3 regions of the Paenibacillus sp. G34 genome follow, and region 1 is predicted to be linked to each of the others. Evidence: predicted binding sites of a transcription regulator. Region 1 holds the regulator's gene; each other region holds the start of a gene.

Evidence for each region. The regulator Rex, encoded in region 1, represses fermentation and respiration genes when NADH is low (regulators of the CRP and FNR family bind a similar motif). The targets are predictions, from matches to a motif close to TTGTGAAATATTTCACAA.
Region 2: a site for Rex is predicted at 2,656-2,673, ahead of AC1VYS_RS14510 (cytochrome ubiquinol oxidase subunit I). Genes of this name have one in related genera too.
Region 3: a site for Rex is predicted at 2,519-2,536, ahead of AC1VYS_RS27125 (cytochrome ubiquinol oxidase subunit I). Genes of this name have one in related genera too.

The regions. Positions count from the first base shown of each region.
Region 1 is NZ_CM166469.1:3,880,040-3,886,569, forward strand. It holds gene AC1VYS_RS17470 (DUF5590 domain-containing protein) at 1-12, opposite strand, end outside; gene AC1VYS_RS17475 (amidohydrolase) at 58-1,365, opposite strand; gene AC1VYS_RS17480 (redox-sensing transcriptional repressor Rex) at 1,349-2,005, opposite strand; gene dinG (ATP-dependent DNA helicase DinG) at 2,214-5,075, opposite strand; gene AC1VYS_RS17490 (tetratricopeptide repeat protein) at 5,276-5,971, opposite strand; gene panD (aspartate 1-decarboxylase) at 6,013-6,396, opposite strand; gene panC (pantoate--beta-alanine ligase) at 6,389-6,530, opposite strand, start outside.
Region 2 is NZ_CM166469.1:3,208,582-3,215,111, reverse strand. It holds gene AC1VYS_RS14515 (cytochrome d ubiquinol oxidase subunit II) at 1-1,007, opposite strand, end outside; gene AC1VYS_RS14510 (cytochrome ubiquinol oxidase subunit I) at 1,007-2,380, opposite strand; gene AC1VYS_RS14505 (GNAT family N-acetyltransferase) at 3,115-3,675, shown strand; gene AC1VYS_RS14500 (DsbA family oxidoreductase) at 3,958-4,872, opposite strand; gene AC1VYS_RS14495 (winged helix-turn-helix transcriptional regulator) at 5,031-5,381, shown strand; gene AC1VYS_RS14490 (ClbS/DfsB family four-helix bundle protein) at 5,450-5,947, opposite strand; gene AC1VYS_RS14485 (hypothetical protein) at 6,097-6,530, opposite strand, start outside.
Region 3 is NZ_CM166469.1:6,015,554-6,022,083, reverse strand. It holds gene AC1VYS_RS27140 (glycosyltransferase family 4 protein) at 1-151, opposite strand, end outside; gene AC1VYS_RS27135 (glycosyltransferase) at 153-953, opposite strand; gene AC1VYS_RS27130 (tetratricopeptide repeat protein) at 953-2,284, opposite strand; gene AC1VYS_RS27125 (cytochrome ubiquinol oxidase subunit I) at 2,660-4,075, shown strand; gene cydB (cytochrome d ubiquinol oxidase subunit II) at 4,062-5,075, shown strand; gene AC1VYS_RS27115 (ABC transporter ATP-binding protein/permease) at 5,077-6,530, shown strand, end outside.

The sequences.
Region 1 (6,530 bases):
TTTTTTCTTCAAGAGTTGAACTTCCTTTCCCTAAAAACTGCGGATTTCAGGTGCTTCTTAACGAGCAAGCAGTTGATCAAAAGCCAACTGGGATTCCCGCAAAATGCGCTCTTCATCCAATGTCAAACATTCACCATGCTTGACGACCTGTTTTCCGTCTACCCATACATGTTCCACATCTTTAGCTGAAGCGGAATAAACGGAATGGGAGATTAAGTCCGTATGCGGATAAAAATGAGCTTGTTCAATGTTCAGTGCGATAAAATCGGCCTTTTTGCCAACTTGCAGAGCTCCAGTATCTTTCAAGAAGATGGACTTCGCACCGTAACCTGTTCCCAGAAGCAATGCTTCACCAGCAGGCACGGCGGTTGGGTCACCCGATACTCCTTTATGAATTAAAGCTGCCAGTCTCATTTCCTCAAACATATCCAGATTGTTATTGCTTGCCGGTCCGTCTGTTCCCAGAGACACGGTAACACCTGCTTTTAACAGAGCAGGGACACGGGCAACACCCGATGCAAGCTTCAAATTACTTCCTGGATTATGAGAGACAGCTACATCATGACGTGCCAAGATCTCGATCTCTTCGTCGTTCAGATGCACAGCATGAGCTACGAGTGAAGGACGTGAGAAGAAGCCATGCTTCTCCAAATGCGCCACAGGACGCAGGCCGTAATCGGTCACATTCTGCTCCACTTCACGTAATGTCTCAGACATGTGGGTATGAAGTGGCAGGTTTAAATCATGTGCAACCTGTACAAGCTTCTCTATGTAATCTGGAGGGCATGTATACGGTGCATGCGGGGAGATCACGGTTGTGATGCGTCCATTAGCCTGTCCATTCCATTCACGCGCAAATGCAGCGGACTCTTCGAGTTTCCGCATCTGCTCTTCTTCGGAGCAAAGTCCAATTACGCCACGAGCCAGTGCAGCTCTAGCCCCTGACTGTTCAACCACTTTAGCCACCTGATCCATGTGATCATACATGTCCAGGAAAGCCGTTGTTCCGCCTTTTAACATCTCAAGTACCGAAAGGGATGCTCCCCAATACACGTCCTCTGACGTCATTTTCGCTTCCATTGGCCACATTTTTTCTTGCAACCACACTTGTAGTGCCAGATCATCACCATGCCCACGAAGAAGAGACATCGCCGCATGACCATGCGTATTGATCAGACCCGGCAGGAAGAGTAGTCCTTTTCCATCGACTTTGGACAAGTTTTCGTCTCCATCCGGCAGCGTCTCACCAATATGCACAATCTTGTCATTTTCAATGACCATATACCCTTGAACTACAGTCCAGTTCGCGCCTTCATTAACTGCGAATTTACCATTGTGGATTACCCATTTATTCATTGTTGTCATTCTGCTCTTCTTCCTTCCCATTTTCCAAATAATAAGCCAAGCTAAGCAAATCCGTTGTAAAATCAGCATGATGAATGCGAACATGTGGAGGCGTTTTTAGAATCGTTGGTGCAAAATTCAAGATCGCCTCAATTCCCGATTCAATCAGTTGGTCGGCAACGTTCTGAGCTTCTATATCCGGTACGGTAATAATGCCGATACGGATGTTATCTTTCTGTACCGCTTCCGTAAGCTCTTCCATCGGTTGCACCGTCAGGCTGTTGATTTTGCTGCCAATCTTCGGCCCAAAGGCATCAAAAATAGCTACAATTTTCATATTGTCCTTCAGATATGCATTGTAATTGGACAGTGCGTGTCCGAGATTACCGGCTCCGACCAGAGCCACATTAATTTGCTGGTCGATTTTTAAAATGTGACGAATCTTCTCAATCAGGTAAGAGACGTCGTAACCGATTCCTTTGCGACCAAAATCTCCGAAATAAGCCAAATCTTTGCGGATCTGAGCCGGGTTTAGATCCAATCGCTGGCCGAGCTCCTGCGAGGAAACCGTTGTCACCTCACGCTGAACCAACTCGTTCAAATAACGCAAATATACAGGCAAACGCCTTACTACCGCTTCTGATATTTTATCCGATTTCATTCTTGCTCCCCCTTACCATTGCCACGATAAAATGTAATAAATATTGAAAAGATGAGCATTCTGTATACATGCAAAATCCATGCATATTCCTCATACAGAATGCCCGTATTATTGGGATTATAAGTTCAAATATGCGTTGCCCTTTCGAAGTCTTCCTCGAGTTTAACGCCATGTAGATGTGCAATGCAATATTATAGCCTACAATTCATTAATTTTGCTTCTCAGCTGCACGATCAAGCCATTCAGCGATGCGTGGAACCATCTGTTCCGTGAGCATATGCTCCATTTTGGGTCCCGGCAGTGAATACAGGAAGTACTTGCCGTAGTAAGCCTCAATCACTCTTGTATCATATACAATGACGATACCGCGATCCTTCCCCGTACGAACAAGTCGGCCAAATCCTTGCTTGAACCGGATGACAGCCTGAGGCACAGATAGCTTCATAAATGGATTTTTCTTCTGCTCTTGCAACAATTCACTCTTCGCTTCAAGGAGAGGATGGTTGGGAGGCTGGAACGGCAGTCTTACGATGGCAAGACAGGTCAGCGCTTCTCCCGGAATATCCACACCTTCCCAGAAACTGCTCGTCCCCAGCAGAACGGCAGCTTTGGCATCCTGGAATCGACGGGTCAGCTTGGAGCGATTGCCGCTGTCCACACCCTGGCCGAGTAGCGAGATATCATTACCGGACAAAGCCTCTTTCAGGGGTTCATACACTTGACGCAGCATTTTATAGGAGGTAAACAGCACCATCATGCGCCCTTGTGTTGCAATGGCGGTCTCTGCAAGAGAATGCACCAGCATCTGTACAAAATGTGCATCTCCTACACTGCCTTTCAGACTTGGAAAATCACGCGGTATCACTAACAATGCCTGTTCCCGATAATTGAACGGAGAAGGAAGCATTGAAGTCAGAAGCCGGTTATTGTCGGAAGCTTCCTGTAAGCCAAGCTGCTCAATCATGAACTGGAATGACTTATCGACCGATAGCGTAGCCGAAGTAAGTACAACGCTTTTCTTTTTATCAAAAAACATCTCTTTCAGTTGTGCACTTACATCTACCGGAACAGCATACAGCTGAAGTGACTTGCTGCGGAATTGACCGCTCGCCTCCATCCAGTACACCGTCTTGGCATCATCCATACGCATGAAGAACCTTAAATTCTCCTTCATCGTCGTCAGATCTTTCAAGAGTCCAGTGATGTCCGTGATCAGACTGTCGGACTGATAATCATCCTGATCCTCTTTCACTTCGAGCAGCAACTTGTCCCCTTTACGAACCAAATCACCCAAAGTCACAAAAATCTGGTTCTCCAAATCCTGCAACTCCTGCCACTTCGCGGGCTTTTGAGATGCTTTAAGGCGTAGCGAGAACTGTCCGGTCTCCCCTGGAGAAGCATCAGTCCGTTCAGGCAAAAGACCAAACAGAGCATCGCTCAGACGATCCCACATTTCCTTCACTTCCACGGCGAGAGGAAACATCTGATCCACCATTGAACCCCACTGTACACCGTTCTCGTGCCCTGACAATTGAGAGCGAAGCATCGGAAGCTGACCATTACGACTATCTTTAAACAAGCGTGTCAGTGTGTGTACGAGAGTAAAGTACTTCATATGAAGACCCAAATGTTTACCCGCAACATCCTCCAGATGATGAGCCTCATCAATAACCAAACTTTCATATGCCGGCAATAGCTGATGGGCAGCCTTCACATCGGTAAACAGCTTGGAGTGGTTGGTAATGACGATGTCAGATAGCCCTGCCTCATGTTTAGCTCGATGATAGAAGCACTTGCGGAACCACGGACAAGATCTGCCCAGACAGGACTCAGACTCGCTCTGTACCGTTTCCCAGAAGTCTCCTCCGCGTGCGCTAAGGTTCAGTTCTTCATCATCACCTGTTTCCGTTTGTGTCAGCCATACGATCATCTGTGCTGCCGTGAAGTAGTCCTCTTTCGGCGTAGCAAATTCACGTTTGTTGATTTTGTGTTCGAATTTACGGAGACAGAGATAGTGCCCTCTCCCCTTGAACACGGAAGCTTTGAACGGAAAAGGAACCACCTGCGTCAGCATCGGAATATCCCGTTCACGCAATTGTTCCTGCAAGTTAATGGTGTGAGTGCTTACCATCACCTTCTGTTCTTGTTTTACACTTTCATAAATAGCAGGTAACAAGTATCCCAGAGATTTCCCTGTTCCCGTTCCGGCCTCCAGCAAAAGATGTTTCTCCTCATCCAGCGCCTGCCGCACGCTGCCAAACATCTGTGTTTGTGCTTCACGCTCTTCATAATGATCGAGCGTTTCTTTGAGATTGGTTCGCACTTGATCCATGAACTGATCAAAGCTCACACCGTCCAGCGGGTTCGCTTCTCTCTCATCACGGGGTGCTCCAATTTCTGTCCAATCGCTGACATTCAGTGCGAGCTGGCGGTAATACGTATGGCCATCAAGGTCTTGAATCGGTTCAGCTTCCTTCTCCGCACGTAGCCCGTCAAAAAACCAGCCCAAATCACTGTCCTCTGGTGCAAACAGATCGCTAAGACGCTGAATTGTAATTAGCGGTAGGTCTCTCAGTTCATCCAGACATTTAAGTAACACATGAGCTGTTGCCAGTGCATCACTGTCTGCCTGATGGGGACGATCGTGCTCAAATCCGAATTCAGACGAAACATAACCGAGCTGGTATGAACCCAGCGACGGAAACGTAATTTTCAAGAAGTCAATGGTATCCAGAATGCGGCCTGTAAACGGTAAATACCCGCAACGGTCGAGCGCATTCTGCAAAAAATGAAAATCAAATGCAACGTTATGGCCCACCAAAACCACATCGTCAAGTAGTGGTACCATCTCCATCATCATCTCTTCAAGAGACGGAGCATCTGCGACATCTTCTTCTGTAATTCCAGTCAATCCCGTAATAAATGGCGGAATCGGCACACCCGGATTTACATAAGAACTATATATTTGAGTTATGCTGTAATCATGGTCTATGATGGCAAGTCCGGCCTGAATAATCTCACCGTCGGACTGCGTGCCGGTTGTTTCGAAATCCAAAACGGCAAATTTCATTGCAATATACGATCCCTTCCATTCCAGTCTATGTTACAGCATAGCAAAAAAAAGGGCATTTGAAAATTAACTGACAAAAAAGCGGTGTTTCCGCCGCTATGCCAAAGGAGGAAACACCGTTCTTTTGTTGCCAAATGTGCTTTTCAATTCAGGGCAATTTGGACATGTCTTGAAACAGACTGAAGTGCATGTGCAGATTTTCAGACACACCCTAGCTGGTTTGCATATTGCAATTTACCTTTGTTCAACCTGCAAGCTTCCATATTGTACAGAGGTTCGGTCAACGTCGGGTCAAACTGAAGGGCCTGTGCAAACAAGGAACATGCTGCTTCCGGATTGGAAAGCTTCGCTTGAATACAGCCCAGTGCGTTACATACAAGGCCTTTGAGTCTTGCTGATCCCTTAAGCAGCATAATCTGCTGTAAATGCGTTTCAGACTCGTATATCTGCTCCAGACTTAAGTGAGCGAGTGCCAAATAAAAGCGGGCTAAAGCACTATCCGGGTAGTCGTGTACCACCCGTGAGAATTGATCAATGGCTTGTGCATACATCTGAAGTTTGAAGTATCCTTGCCCGCGGCTAAAATATTCCAGATGAAGTTCAGGCAGAGCTGTTACCGCTTCTTGCTCCGGTTCAAGGGAACCCGGTTTTTCGAATTCCCGTTCCCGGATCTGACTCATCTTTTCTTCAAACATCAGCCATTCATCCAACATCCCGTCACTCATACGTTTGAGCAAACTCCATTTCTGTTGCAGCTCCTGTTTGTTCAGACCTTCAGCGGAAGGATAGCTCTTGATTATTTCATCTAACATGTCGTTCATTTCGGCGAAAACATGCTGGAACATCGATGCATCCCCACCCTTGGAAAATGGATTAGTGCAGTGACCTGTACTCATTTTTTGCTGGATGGGCCGATTTCATTCGTGCTCCCAGTCGATTACAAAATCGTGGCGTGAACTTCCTTTTTCATCATCTGAACCGGTTTGTTCTGACCATCCACGAACACTACCGTTGGTTGATGTGTATTTGCTTCTTCCTGAGACATCATGGCGTAGGAAATGATAATTACCGTATCTCCAGGTTGTACAAGGCGAGCCGCTGCACCGTTCAAACAGATAACCCCGCTGCCACGTGGACCTGGGATTACATAGGTTTCGAGCCGAGCACCATTGTTATTGTTCACAATTTGCACTTTTTCATTTTCCATCAGATCTGAGGTTTCCATCAGATCTTCGTCAATGGTAATGCTACCCACATAGTTTAAGTTAGCTTCCGTAACAGTAGCACGGTGGATTTTGGATTTCATTAATGTTCTAAACATGGGACAGCACCTCCATTTTCTGAATACGTATATTATCAATCAGTCTTGTTTTCCCAAACTTCACAGCCAGTGCAATCAGCAGATCATCATATGCCTTCAATTCGTCTTCGTCTGCAAGTGGCTCCAGACTTGGA
Region 2 (6,530 bases), 670 kb from region 1:
TTGCCTTTGACATAATCCGCATCAAACAAAAACAATTTGAACACCAGAATCAGAGATGGGATCAGCAGGCATAGTCCCCCGATAAATACAACGACAAGCGCGAAACCCATGGCTGGTGAGGTGGCACTGCTCTGAATCGTGATATACGGATCAAGAATATATGGATACTGACCGATGCCATAGGCAAAAAAGGCACAGAAAAATTGCAGCATGATACAAATAAAAGCAAGTCCGTAGCGGCGTCCGTTATGCAGTAACCACATGGCCACCATGAAGAACGCTACGGATAAGGCGAGCAGCCACCAGAGATCCATCATATTCTGAAAATGACGTTGATTGTGCTGACCCAGATATATAAATGCAGTTAATGCTAAAATAATCGTGGGCGTACTCCAGAATAAAGAATAATTCCGCATGAGTTTCAAGGCACCCTTATCTTCTGCCCGTGACGCATAGAAGGTCAGAAAGGTTCCGCTAATAAATAGTACAGAGACAATTGCAAGTCCGACGATGCTCCAGGATAACGGATTGGTGAACAACGCCCAGTAATCCAGCGAAACGGTCTCTCCCTGCTTCAGGATAAAGCCACCTTCGGACAAGGTCAGAGCTACGGACAGAGATGCCGGAATCAACAAACCCGTTGCCCCATATAGAAACAGGTATACGATGTTGTTTTTGGAACCGTAATTCTCAAAAGCATAGAACGAGCCACGGATTGCTAAAAGTATAACGGCGATACTTCCGGGAACGATCAAGGCTGCGCCATAATAAGAAGCCGTATCCGGGAAAAATCCAACGATACCAATATAGAAAAAGACAAAAAATACATTCGTAATCTCCCAGACTGGCGATAGATAACGAGAGATCAAACGGTTAATCAGATGATCCTGTTTCGTCAGACGTGCATAAAAGGCAAAGAATCCAGCCCCGAAGTCAATGGAAGCCACGATCAGATATCCATACAGGAACAGCCAGAGCACCGAAATACCAATCAACTCATAACTCATTAGGCATGTCCTCCATTCTCTGTATTCGCTGCTGTCTTATCTTGTTTCGCCTGTAACCATTTCTCCATTTCAAGTTCGGCAGGATTGTTATTGAACAATCGCTTCAATACGAGAGCGCAGATCACACCAAGTACAATATACAGAAGTAAAAAGACAAAAAATAAAATTCGTACACTCGGTGATGAGGTCGCAGCTTCTTCTACCCGCATGTACCCTCGAATAATCCACGGCTGCCGCCCGACTTCAGCATAGAACCAACCCATCTCTACAGCGAGAAAAGCTAGCGGTGCGCTGAGTGCAACAAGACGAAGCATCCACTTATTCAGCGGATTACGTTTCCTCCACAACACAAACAGGAAATATAGACTAGAGATAGCGAGTAGAGCAAATCCGATGCCGGCCATCAGATCGAATAGATAATGCACCAGCAGTGGCGGTTGTTCATCTGGTGGAAATTCATTAAGCCCGGTGACCTCGGCATTAAAGTCACCGAAGGCGAGAAAACTAAGTAGCTTGGGCAGATGTAAAGCACCTATGATCTCATGCTCTGCATTCAGCCACCCGAGCAGAATCAAATCGGCGCCGCTCTCAGTCTCGAAATGCCATTCTGCGGCTGCCAGCTTCTCCGGTTGGTGTTCAGCCAGAAACTTGGCAGATACATCGCCAGCAAGTGAATTGAGTAAACTGAATACCAAAACAACGGCCATCATCAGGTTTAAGCCTTTTTTGTGGTACGCAGATGCTCCTCTTCTCAACATAGCCAGAGCCGCGATCCCGGCTAGTAAAGCCGCTCCTGTCAAATACGCAGAGCTTAATACATGAAACACTTTGGAGAACGTTGCTGTATTCAGCATCGCCTGCACAGGGTTAACGGCCATGAATTGGCCTGCCTCCATGACAAAGCCTTCGGGCTGGTTCATGAACCCGTTCACGGTTGTAATGAAAACCGCAGACATCCCTGCTCCCAGAACAACGGGAATGGTCAGTAGCCAGTGAATATACGGGTTCTTGAATCGATCCCATGTATAGAGATAAATGCCGAGAAAGATCGCTTCGAAAAAGAAGGCGAATACTTCCATAAATAGTGGCAAAGCAATGACATTACCAGCCAGCTTCATAAAATTCGGCCATACCAGGGCTAGCTGCAGAGATATAGCTGTACCTGTCACCACCCCCACGGCCACCGAAATGACAAATCCTCTTGACCACCTCTTCGCCATAAGTATGTAATGCGGGTCTTTCTTCCGAATGCCGATAAATTCTGCTATCGCAATCATTAAGGGGATCCCCACACCGATAGTTGCAAAAATAACGTGAAACGCAAGCGTTAAACCGGTTACGAGTCTACTCCATAAAACCGTATCGATTGCCATTCTATACTGCCTCCTCTCAAACTCTGTTCATTGCTACTTCTGAATTGAAGATGTTTACACGTGCACTCCGATGACAGAATAACCCTCCAATCGCTGTTATCCCCAGATTTCTTTGATCCTCTTTATTGAAAGGGAAAATCCGGTGATAAAGGCGACCGCTTCGCTTTTCCAGGTTTTTTCTGTCCTCTCCGTTTATGTGTAAACAAGCTGTGCGATTTGTTAGACCTATCCGTTAAATAGTCCATTTTGAGATACGCTAAACAGTCCGATACATTATGAGAAAAAAATCACAAACCAAGTGACAAAGATAGGTTGCCACACGCCTAGTGTATTTAATCCTGCAAACGTAGGACGATATTTCAAGGTCGGATTTCTTATATGCCCTGATCACACAGCGTCTTAATCCTTGGCTTAGTCCTATTAATCAAAATTATTATATCCTCAATTTTAAGCAATTCAATCGCTGAAACGTCTTAATTCACAAACGTTCAAGAAAGGCTCAACTCTTTCTGACAACTTCGTGAAATTAAGCACAACCACCCTTTGGGGCTATTGATTTATTGGACTCAGACGTGATAATAAGCCATCGCTATATACTGAAATTTTTGAACAATATGCTGTAATGCTAATGCTGAGAACGAATTAACTGTGTTACACTTAGTTTGTTCCACTGTCCTCTGAAAGAAAAAGTGACATAAATACGAATAAGGATACAAGGAGATGTGTCATTGAATATGTTTAAAGAGCAATTTGATCATAGATCGGAGACCGAAAGACTGGTGATACGGCCATTGCAAAATGAAGATTACGAGAACTGGCTACACGAGTTCGAGCGCCGGTCTCCTTCCCAACATAAACATGACCCTGGAAAAATGGATATGAGCGAATGTACACTGGAATGGTTTGAGCGTCTGGTAGCAAGGCATCAGGAACTTGCACGTAACGATAAAGTATATATCTTGGGGGTATTCCGAAAAGAAGACGGCACTCATCTGGGCATGATTGATATAGCCACCTTGGCGAGAGAACCTTTTCAGTGGGCAAGCTTTGGGTACACCATTCACAACCAGCACTGGAAAAAAGGGTACGGCAAAGAAGCAGTAATCGAAGTGCTCCGTTTTGCAGCCGACTCTCTGAAATTTCACCGTTTGGAGGCACATATCAACCTGGATAATGCTCCCTCGATCAAACTCGCTGAAAGTGCAGGTTTGGAATTCGAATGTATACGCAAAGGTTTTATTTATGAACATGAGGAATGGACGGATCATTTGGTTTATTTCAAGAACTTGTATTAAAGTAGGCAATTTATTTGAAAACAAATAACCTAAAAAAAGCAGCTACCATCCAAGGTAGCTGCTTTTAATTCAATATCAGATCAGAAATATCAGATCAGACCAAGTGAACTAATAAAATACGTTTACTTCACGATGTCGATTCATATCAAGGATACACTACATTTATTATTAACTCACAACTACATGTATTAATGTGACTTTTTTTGAATACAGGCCTCGAGGAATTTGTAATAACACATGGATAAATGTACTAATTATATTTCTGTCATTTTCCTGAGTCAGTTACACCCGCTGAACAACCAGTTCATTTAAGAGTTGACTTACCTGGTAGGTACCATCTTCTAACTCGGATTGTATGAATGACTCTACCTCATCCTTATCCACATCATACAACACTTCAATTTCTTTGGAGAACAGAAGATGCCCTTCTTTCATTTTGTGAGACAACGCAGCGATCTTCTTCGGCTTCGGCGCTTCACCCAGAATCTGTTGCAGTGCTTGAACGTAGGTTTCCAGAGGGCGAGCCCCAACCACTTTGATGCCTTGCTGCTCCTTGTTCACAATAATAATGGATGGGAAACCTCGTACGCCTAACCGGGCAGTCATCTCAAAGTCTTCTTCCAACAAGTCTTGTGCAGATTGCTGAGCAGCAATGTCCACGATTTCTTTTCCATTCAACCCTAGTCTATTCACAAGCTCGATCAGTACGTCATCTTCTCCAATATTTCGATTCATCGCAAACACCGCTTCTCGCGCAAGTCTCAGAAAGGCATGTTCTTTGCCCGGATGCATACGCTCTATGACTTTAAATACGCGAGACGGCGGATAGGAAGACTGGATTGGGTTCTTAAGCCATACAGAACCGTCAATCGGCATCCGTGAGTGCTCGCCTACTTCTCTCCAATGCCCTGCAACATCTGCAGGTTTCTGAATGCCGTTTGCCCCATCCGAGAACCCTTCCCAGCTTGCTAACAGACCACCCATTTTGGTCTCCACATTAAAATAATGACCGTACTCTTCTATAAATCGATTCAACACAGGTTCCAGTGCCCAGCAGTGTGAGCAAATGGGATCCGTTGCATAATAAAGGGTTATTTTTTTCTCTTCCTGCTTTAGATTAATGACTTGCATTTCTTCTTCATCAGTTACACCGCATACACCTGTTTCCAAATCACACATCATGGATTCATTACTCATCATTATCCCGCCTTTTTGATCTTATCTAATCGATTGACTTTGTGTTAGTATGATTATAATATCTACAATCTACAGAACAAGTACGATTCTTTTTCTGACTAAGTATCAAAAAGTATACTAATGGCTCAGAACAACAACTTTGGCTTGGAGGTTTTTGTGTGAAATATGATTTTAATTTTGATCAACTCTGTCCGGCGACTTATGCTTTTCAGGTCATTGGCGGCAAGTGGAATCTGCCGATTCTGGCGATTCTAAGCGAGCAAGATCACATTCGTTATAATGAGTTAAAAAGAAGGCTTCCCGGCATCACACCAACGATGTTAACGAATTGTTTAAAAGATTTGATTCAATATGGAATCGTGCATCGGGAGCAATATAACGAAATTCCGCCAAGAGTCGAATATTCACTCACACTATCTGGCAAAGAACTCGTTCCTTTAATCGAATCGATGGTGTTATGGGGTCAGAAAAATATGAATGCAACCACAGGGAAAGGCGGGACAGTATAAGCTGAATTTGTAATGGAATATCGCCATCTCTATCACATTGCAAAGTTACATTGTAGATCGATATAACATTACAGTGCGTTCGCGATTTGTCTACATTTTTGTATAGCCCATATGTAATGATCTGCGGTGTTAGCTGCAAAATAACTATATAAGTTGCTTGTTTTAACCCACTTAAAGTACTTCTTGGTCATGATCTCTTCTTCGCTATGTTGATGTATGAGTGCCATCACTCGTTCATGGCTTAGTTCTAGTCTGCGGATAGCTTGGCTCAGGGTAACCTCCTGATAGTTCGTCCATATTTGATGGTTAAGCTCATTTAGATTTCTCCATTTGTACCCCGCAGCGGGCATCGAAGGCGTATCCCCTGACATCCCTTCCCTATACCATCTTTCTAACATTGCATGCCATTCGTACAAATGCATTAAAACGTCGCGGAAGTTTTTGTCTCTGTCCACGGTATCTATAGAATGACTACGTTTGTTTCTTGGAACGGAATGAATCAACTCCAGTAACGAAACCAAGTGTTTATTGCTGTCTGCGAGCAACATTTCTTTTTCATTTGGCACAAAAATCACTCCTTTCCCCTCATCTTAGCATATCCGCCTCTTGGGTTAACAGCTCTTCTGAATTTCTCTTTTGACTATTCATGTATTAAAAAAAGGGCAGCCAGCTAAGGCTACCCTCATTAATCTAGAGACGCACGATAATAACCCTTTTACTTACTCAAACTGTTCCAGAATTGCTGGAATGCCGCCTGATCCACTTTGAAAAATACGGGAGCATGGCCGTAACGTACCATGCCTTCCTCTCCAAACAGCACAAGCTGAACCTTTGTTTTATCATCTAGAGTCAAATAGAGCATTTTACGATCTTCTTTGCCATACAGAAGTTCTTGCAGTTCAGGACTTGCTGCAACCGGAGCAGCTAAAGACAGTGCCTCAGTAAAACTGTTCAGTGATCCGTCTACCGGAAGCTGCTGAAGCTGCCCCAAGCCGTTATTCCAGCTATCAAAGCTCTCCCACTGTGCCGCAGTCACATGACCCTTCATGTTAAGCTTGCCAATGAGGTCGGATAGACCGCTGACCGATATACCATTGGTTTTATCAAAAAATTTCGCATATACTTGACCGTCTATTGTGATATAAGACA
Region 3 (6,530 bases), 2.1 Mb from region 1:
ACAGTTGATGTACCTCGGGAATATGACCGAGTCCACGAATCACACGGCATAGATCAAGAATATAACGCTCCAGTCCACCGCCGAATACCCGGTTAAATTCCCGATTGTATCCATCGGTAAAACTGTGGGTCAGTATGCTGACCACGCCCATATTATGGTCCCTCCTTCCACGGAAGCAGGCGCGGTTCAGGGTCCAATATGGACTCATACTGCGCCGGATTGCCCCATTCTCCATGCGGATCAATACGTTTGTAACGTAAGTATTTGCGCACCCGGTCTTCCAGATTGCCAGCCCAGCCGAGATGCTGTACTTTCAGTTCTGTGCATACCCCTGACAATACGGTGCAGGACACGGGGAGACGAGGAACATGGTGATTCTGCTGCGGGTAAAAGTAAGGATAACCTGGCATATAACGAACAAGGGAGGTCGTGTGACGTTTATGCAGAGACCAGAGTTCATCCTCCCGATAATGGGTTCGCCCGCCCCACATATCGTAGAAACGGAAGGCAAACCAGTCTGCATAGTCCTGATTAATGAGTTTGCGTATCGCCTGTTTGGCTTCTGTACTGTAGAGTTCATCGGCATCGACCGCAAGAAGCCAGTCCGGACAGGTACTAACAGCCGCCTGCCACAGGGTATTGCGAAGACGCCATTCCTCGGCAAACAGCGGCTTTTCCAAGACATCAAGACGCACTACTTTTGGAAAAGTTCTACATACATCCGCGGTTCCATCTGTGCTGGCATCATCGACAATAACGATCTCGTCCACGAAATCACTCAGATCTTGCAGTACTTCCTCCAGATAACGTCCTTGTTCATTACGAACCTGAAGCATGGCTGTCAGCTTGTTGTTTTTACTTTTGCGTACCCGGCGTATGGGGGAGAACTCTTGGAATGAATCATGCAAGATCGGTCTGCTCCCGGGGGCTCTGCGTTTTTTCGGGTCTATCATTAGGGCACCTCCCCAAGCAGTTGTTGTACGGCATGATCCAGCAGCTCCAGTTCCATAATGCGAGCGAGTGCATCTTCATCCTCCACAGCCGTCTCCAGAAACTCTCTTACTGCACCGTGGCGTTCTCCCCGAAGAGCCAGTGCTGTTCCGGATAGTTGCTTATATTGCAGAAGACTGTCTCCGTCATGAATGTCGATGGCATGCACTAGCGCAAGCGCAGCTTCCACACGCTCTGTTTCCCGATAGATACGGAATTTCCAATGCCTTGCCGTTTCCCCGCCAAGCTCATCCAGAATACGGATAGCACTGCCATAATCGTCATTGATGCGAAGCAGTTCCGCCCGAACCAACTGTTCCTCTCCGGCTTCAAACCAGCGGCATAATTGTTCATAGTGGTGGCGTTCCTGCTCGTCGTTTGCGCTGATGCCAAAAACCTGTAGAGCTTCTTCTACCTGACCCGACCTCGCATGGATGGCAGACAGGAAGCGATAATGGGACACAACGCAATCCTGCCTTCTGTTGATAGCAGCATGTATGAAGGCTTCCTTAAGCGAGGCAGCTGCACGGGAATCGTCGAGCAAATACTCATAAGCCGAGAGAAGAAAGGAAATCGTTTCATGAGCACCTGTTTTCGCTCGAAGCTGTCTGTAGTAATCGGCTCGCGCACGGATTTGTAGCATTGTAATGTGATCTGATTTACCTGCAAGCACCTGCTGGAGTGCATGCATGAAAAACAGTTCATAGTCCCGCACTGGGATACGTGTGCCATCATGATGGATATAACCAGCAGGAGAAGTGTCTTCCCCTCCTAACCAGATGGCACGGGTGCCTTGAAAGAGCAACTTCATGTACCGGGTTTCCGAAGATGTGCCCACCAGATCGGCAATGCCGACAAGCCTTGCGATACTGCTCTCCCAGAGCGGAGAGGCTGCTTCATCCCCTACAGGTTCAGGTAAAAGTGCAATGCATACTTCGGGCTGAAGTGAAGCCACAGTCATAAGCCAGTAAGGATGTGCGACCACAGCAGCCGTACGTGGCTCCTGTAACCGGGTTTCTGCTTCCGAGAGGGATATTACTTGAATGGTATGGGGAAGGTTCTCCTCCTCAGCCGTGCGGCTGCTTACATAATAGAGGGTTCCTTGTTCTGCTGCCAATAGAGCTGCGATGTCGGGATAGGGAAAGGAAGACCAGCCCCCTTTTCGCGGAAAAAGCACATATTGAGCTGTGATGTCTGTATGCACGGACAACTCAGTTGTTACCTTTTCCCGGTCATGATTACGTTCCGGGTTTAGCTCGGGATCTGCATCTGTCAGTGGTTCGGATTGTTCCATCGTTAACTCACCTCACCTTACATTGATAGGCCGATTCTCTTATGTAAAATCCGTGCAGAACTTCGTATCATCCTTCTGACACTAACATATGGGCATTTGTCTCCAAACATGAACAACTTCCATGAATACATGCAACACCTCAAGACAAATGGAGGTACGGACAAGGGCAATAAATAGGCTTAATTTTATCTATTGTGTGACCGAGGTCACTTTTTTTGCTTATGAGAGGCAGGATTGTGAGAATTATCACATGTGAAAAATAGGTAATCTGGCACAATACGTTCATCAACGTATTTGGAGGACAGACAGCGAAGATGCCCGCTTCAAAGCCATTTACGTATCTTGCAAAAGCGAACAGAAAGAAGGGGTAAAGGTATGGATCCGATTATGTTATCGCGTATCCAATATGCACTTACAACGATTTTCCACTTTTTCTTCGTACCGCTATCGATCGGCCTCGTGCTGTTGGTTGCGATTATGGAGACGTTGTATGTCATGAAGGGAAAAGAGATTTACAAAACGATGGCCAAGTTCTGGGGCAAGTTGTTCCTGATTAACTTTGCTGTCGGGGTAGTGACCGGTATTCTGCAAGAGTTCCAGTTTGGTATGAACTGGTCGGAGTATTCCCGCTTTGTCGGTGATGTCTTCGGTGCGCCGCTGGCGATCGAGGCTTTGCTGGCGTTTTTTATGGAGTCCACATTTATCGGTTTATGGATATTCGGCTGGGATCGTTTGTCCAAAAAAGTACATCTGGCCTGTATCTGGCTTGTATTTGTCGGCACATTCCTGTCAGCGGTGTGGATTCTGGCAGCGAACTCGTTTATGCAACATCCCGTTGGATTCGCCATTAATAATGGCCGGGCGGAGATGAATGACTTCTTTGCACTTATTACAAATGGGCAGTTTCTTGTTGAATTCCCGCATACGATTTTTGGTGCGTTAATGACGGGAGCATTTGTGGTGACGGGCATTAGTGCTTACAAGTTGATGAAAAAACAAGACGTGGAAGTGTTCCGCAGATCCTTCAACATTGCCGTTATTATCGGTCTCGTATCCTCACTGGGTGTAGCTTTCTCGGGGCACTTCCAGGCGCAATATCTGGTGGAAACACAACCGATGAAGATGGCCGCAAGTGAAGGTACATGGACGACAACAGAAGATCCGGCCCCGTGGACGGTTATTGCCTCCATTGACCCGGATAAACAGGAGAACTCCGGTGAAATCAAAATCCCTGGATTACTTAGTTATCTCTCCTATAGTAAATTCTCAGGTAGTGTCAAAGGCATGAAAGAACTGAATGCCGAGTACCAGCAAACGTACGGGCCTGGAGATTACATTCCGCCAGTACGAACCACATTCTGGAGCTTCCGTGTCATGATTGCTGCAGGTGGCCTGATGATTCTGCTCGCGATGTATGGTACATATCTGGCTTGGCGCAAGAAGCTGGAAGTGGCTAAACCATGGTTTATGCGTCTGATGGTCTTTGCGATCTCCCTGCCGTTTATTGCAAATTCAGCAGGATGGATTATGACAGAGGTCGGCAGACAGCCATGGACGGTGTTCGGGTATATGACGACCGAAGCAGGTGTGTCTCCGAATGTATCAGCAGGTATGATTCTATTCTCCACGATTGCTTTTACTGCGGCATATACCGTTCTTGGCATCGTGATGGTGTTCCTGTTTGTCCGCAAAATCAAAGCAGGGCCGTATGCCGTCGATAAGTCCGAAGAGCATGATGAGCCGGCTGATCCGTTTGGCGTAGATGGGGGGTATTCCGTTGTTACTAAGTGAGCTGTGGTTTGTACTGATCGCCGTACTGTTTATCGGATTTTTCTTTCTTGAAGGTTTCGACTTCGGAGTAGGTATGTCAACGGGTCTGATTGCCAAAACAGATCGTGAACGCCGTACGTTAATCAACTCGATCGGTCCGTTTTGGGATGGAAACGAGGTCTGGCTGCTGACCGCAGGCGGTGCCATGTTTGCCGCCTTCCCGCACTGGTACGCAACGCTGTTCAGCGGATTCTATCTGCCGCTTGTTGTTGTGTTGCTGTTGTTGATCGGACGCGGAGTTGCCTTTGAATTCCGCAGTAAAATGAAACAGCAGCGGTGGCGTAAAACGTGGGACATCATTATTGTGGTGGCAAGCGCTTTGCTGCCATTCCTGTTTGGGGTCGTTTTTGCAACGTTGATGAAGGGCCTGCCTATTGATGAGAACATGCAGATGCATGCCGGTTTCCTGGACATCGTGAATCCATACACCGTTGTAGGCGGCTTGAGTGTAACGCTATTGTGTCTGGTTCACGGGTTGTTATTTGTTTCCCTGCGTACCGTAGGTGAATTGAGAGAACGTGCACTTCACACGGCGAAAAAGTTGATGATACCACTAGTCGCAGTCCTTGCGATATATGCAATATTGACCTATCTGATGACCGATGTGTTTACCGTTCGCGGCTGGGCACTCTGGATTATGGCTCTGCTTGGTGCTGCGGCGCTGGCTCTTGCAGCTTACTTCATTCGTCAGCAACGCGAAGGTTGGGCTTTTGGGATGACGGGTGCAGTTATTGCGATTGCCTTTGCCTCCGTATTTATTGGGCTATTCCCACGAGTTATGGTGAGTTCAATCAATTCAGCATTTGATCTGACGGTGTATAACGCTGCATCGGGACCGTATTCATTAAAAGTGATGACCATTGTTGCCTGCACCTTGCTGCCATTTGTACTCGGATATCAGATCTGGAGTTATTATATTTTCCGCAAACGTCTGAACGAACAGCACCACCTGGAGTACTAACATGGGACGCGGGCTAATGAAGCTGCCGGGCATCCGGCCAGTACTCGCACTGGCATCTGCGCTGGTGCTGCTGCAGGCGATGACGATTATTATGCAGGCCAAATGGCTGGCACAGGCCATTACGGCATTGTTTGAAGGTTCCACAGTTTCGTCACAGTATCCGGTACTGCTGCTGTTTCTGGCTGCTTTTGCCGCCCGCTATGCCTTGTCATTCTGGTTACAGCTTGTCACTACGCGGTATGCGGAGAGAACAGGAACCGAGCTGCGCAGACGGATGACGGAACAATGGTTCCGGCTCGGTCCGCGTTACGCCAAGACAGAAGGTACAGGACATCTGGTGACGCTGGCACGAGAAGGCATTTCGCAATACAAGACGTATCTGGAGCTGTTTATTCCGCGTATGCTGGGCATGGGATTTACACCTGTTGTCATCCTCTTCTATGTGTTCAAACTGGATACCATGTCCGGTGTAATATTGATGCTGACACTACCGATTCTGATCCTATTTATGATCCTGATTGGTCTGGCGACTCAGCGTAAGATCGATGGACAATTCAAGTCCTACAAAGCGCTTGCGAATCATTTTGTCGATACGCTGCGCGGGCTGGAAACGTTGAAAACACTGGGGCAAAGCAAGACACACGAAGGCACCATCATGAGAGTAAGCCAAAGATACCGAAAAGCAACGATGTCCACACTACGCATGGCCTTTTTGTCCTCATTTGCGCTGGATTTCTTCACCATGTTGTCAGTAGCATCGGTTGCAGTGGGTCTTGGACTTCGGCTGACAGAAGGGCAGATGGCGCTTTTTCCTGCTCTGACAGTACTGATTCTGGCACCGGAATACTTCCTGCCTGTACGCATGTTAGGTGCAGATTATCACGCGACATTAGATGGCAAGGAAGCCGGAGAAGCAATTGATAAAGTGATTGAACGAGGCAGGTCCGCAGAACAGCGTCAGAATGAAGCTTATGCAGAGATGGGCGAACGAACCGCGCCCGAGTTACAACAGACTGTTGATACGCCGATGCCTTCTCAACCCTATACATCTGTGTCCTCTTCGCAACTGCGCGTAGTATTTAACCGGGACAAACATGGCGTAAATCCGGTAACAACAGCCGCAACATCCTTTTCAACATCTTCTTCATCTGCTTCAGTTCAGGGTATACACCCTGTCCCGTCAGCCTCCCTGGCCTCAGAAACCCCCTTAGCACCCTTGTTCTCTTGGGGGGAGCATAGCCGATTAGCGCTGACGGATATTCAGGTTCAACATGAAGCAGAGGGGGCATATTCCCTTCGGGATGTGACGTTTCAACTGACGGGCCTTGGTAAAATTGGGATCATTGGTGCCAGCGGAGCCGGGAAATCAACACTTATCGATGTTCTCGCAGGTTTCCAGCTTCCAACAGCCGGACAAGTGCTGGTCGATGGACAGCATCTGACCCTGGAACTACT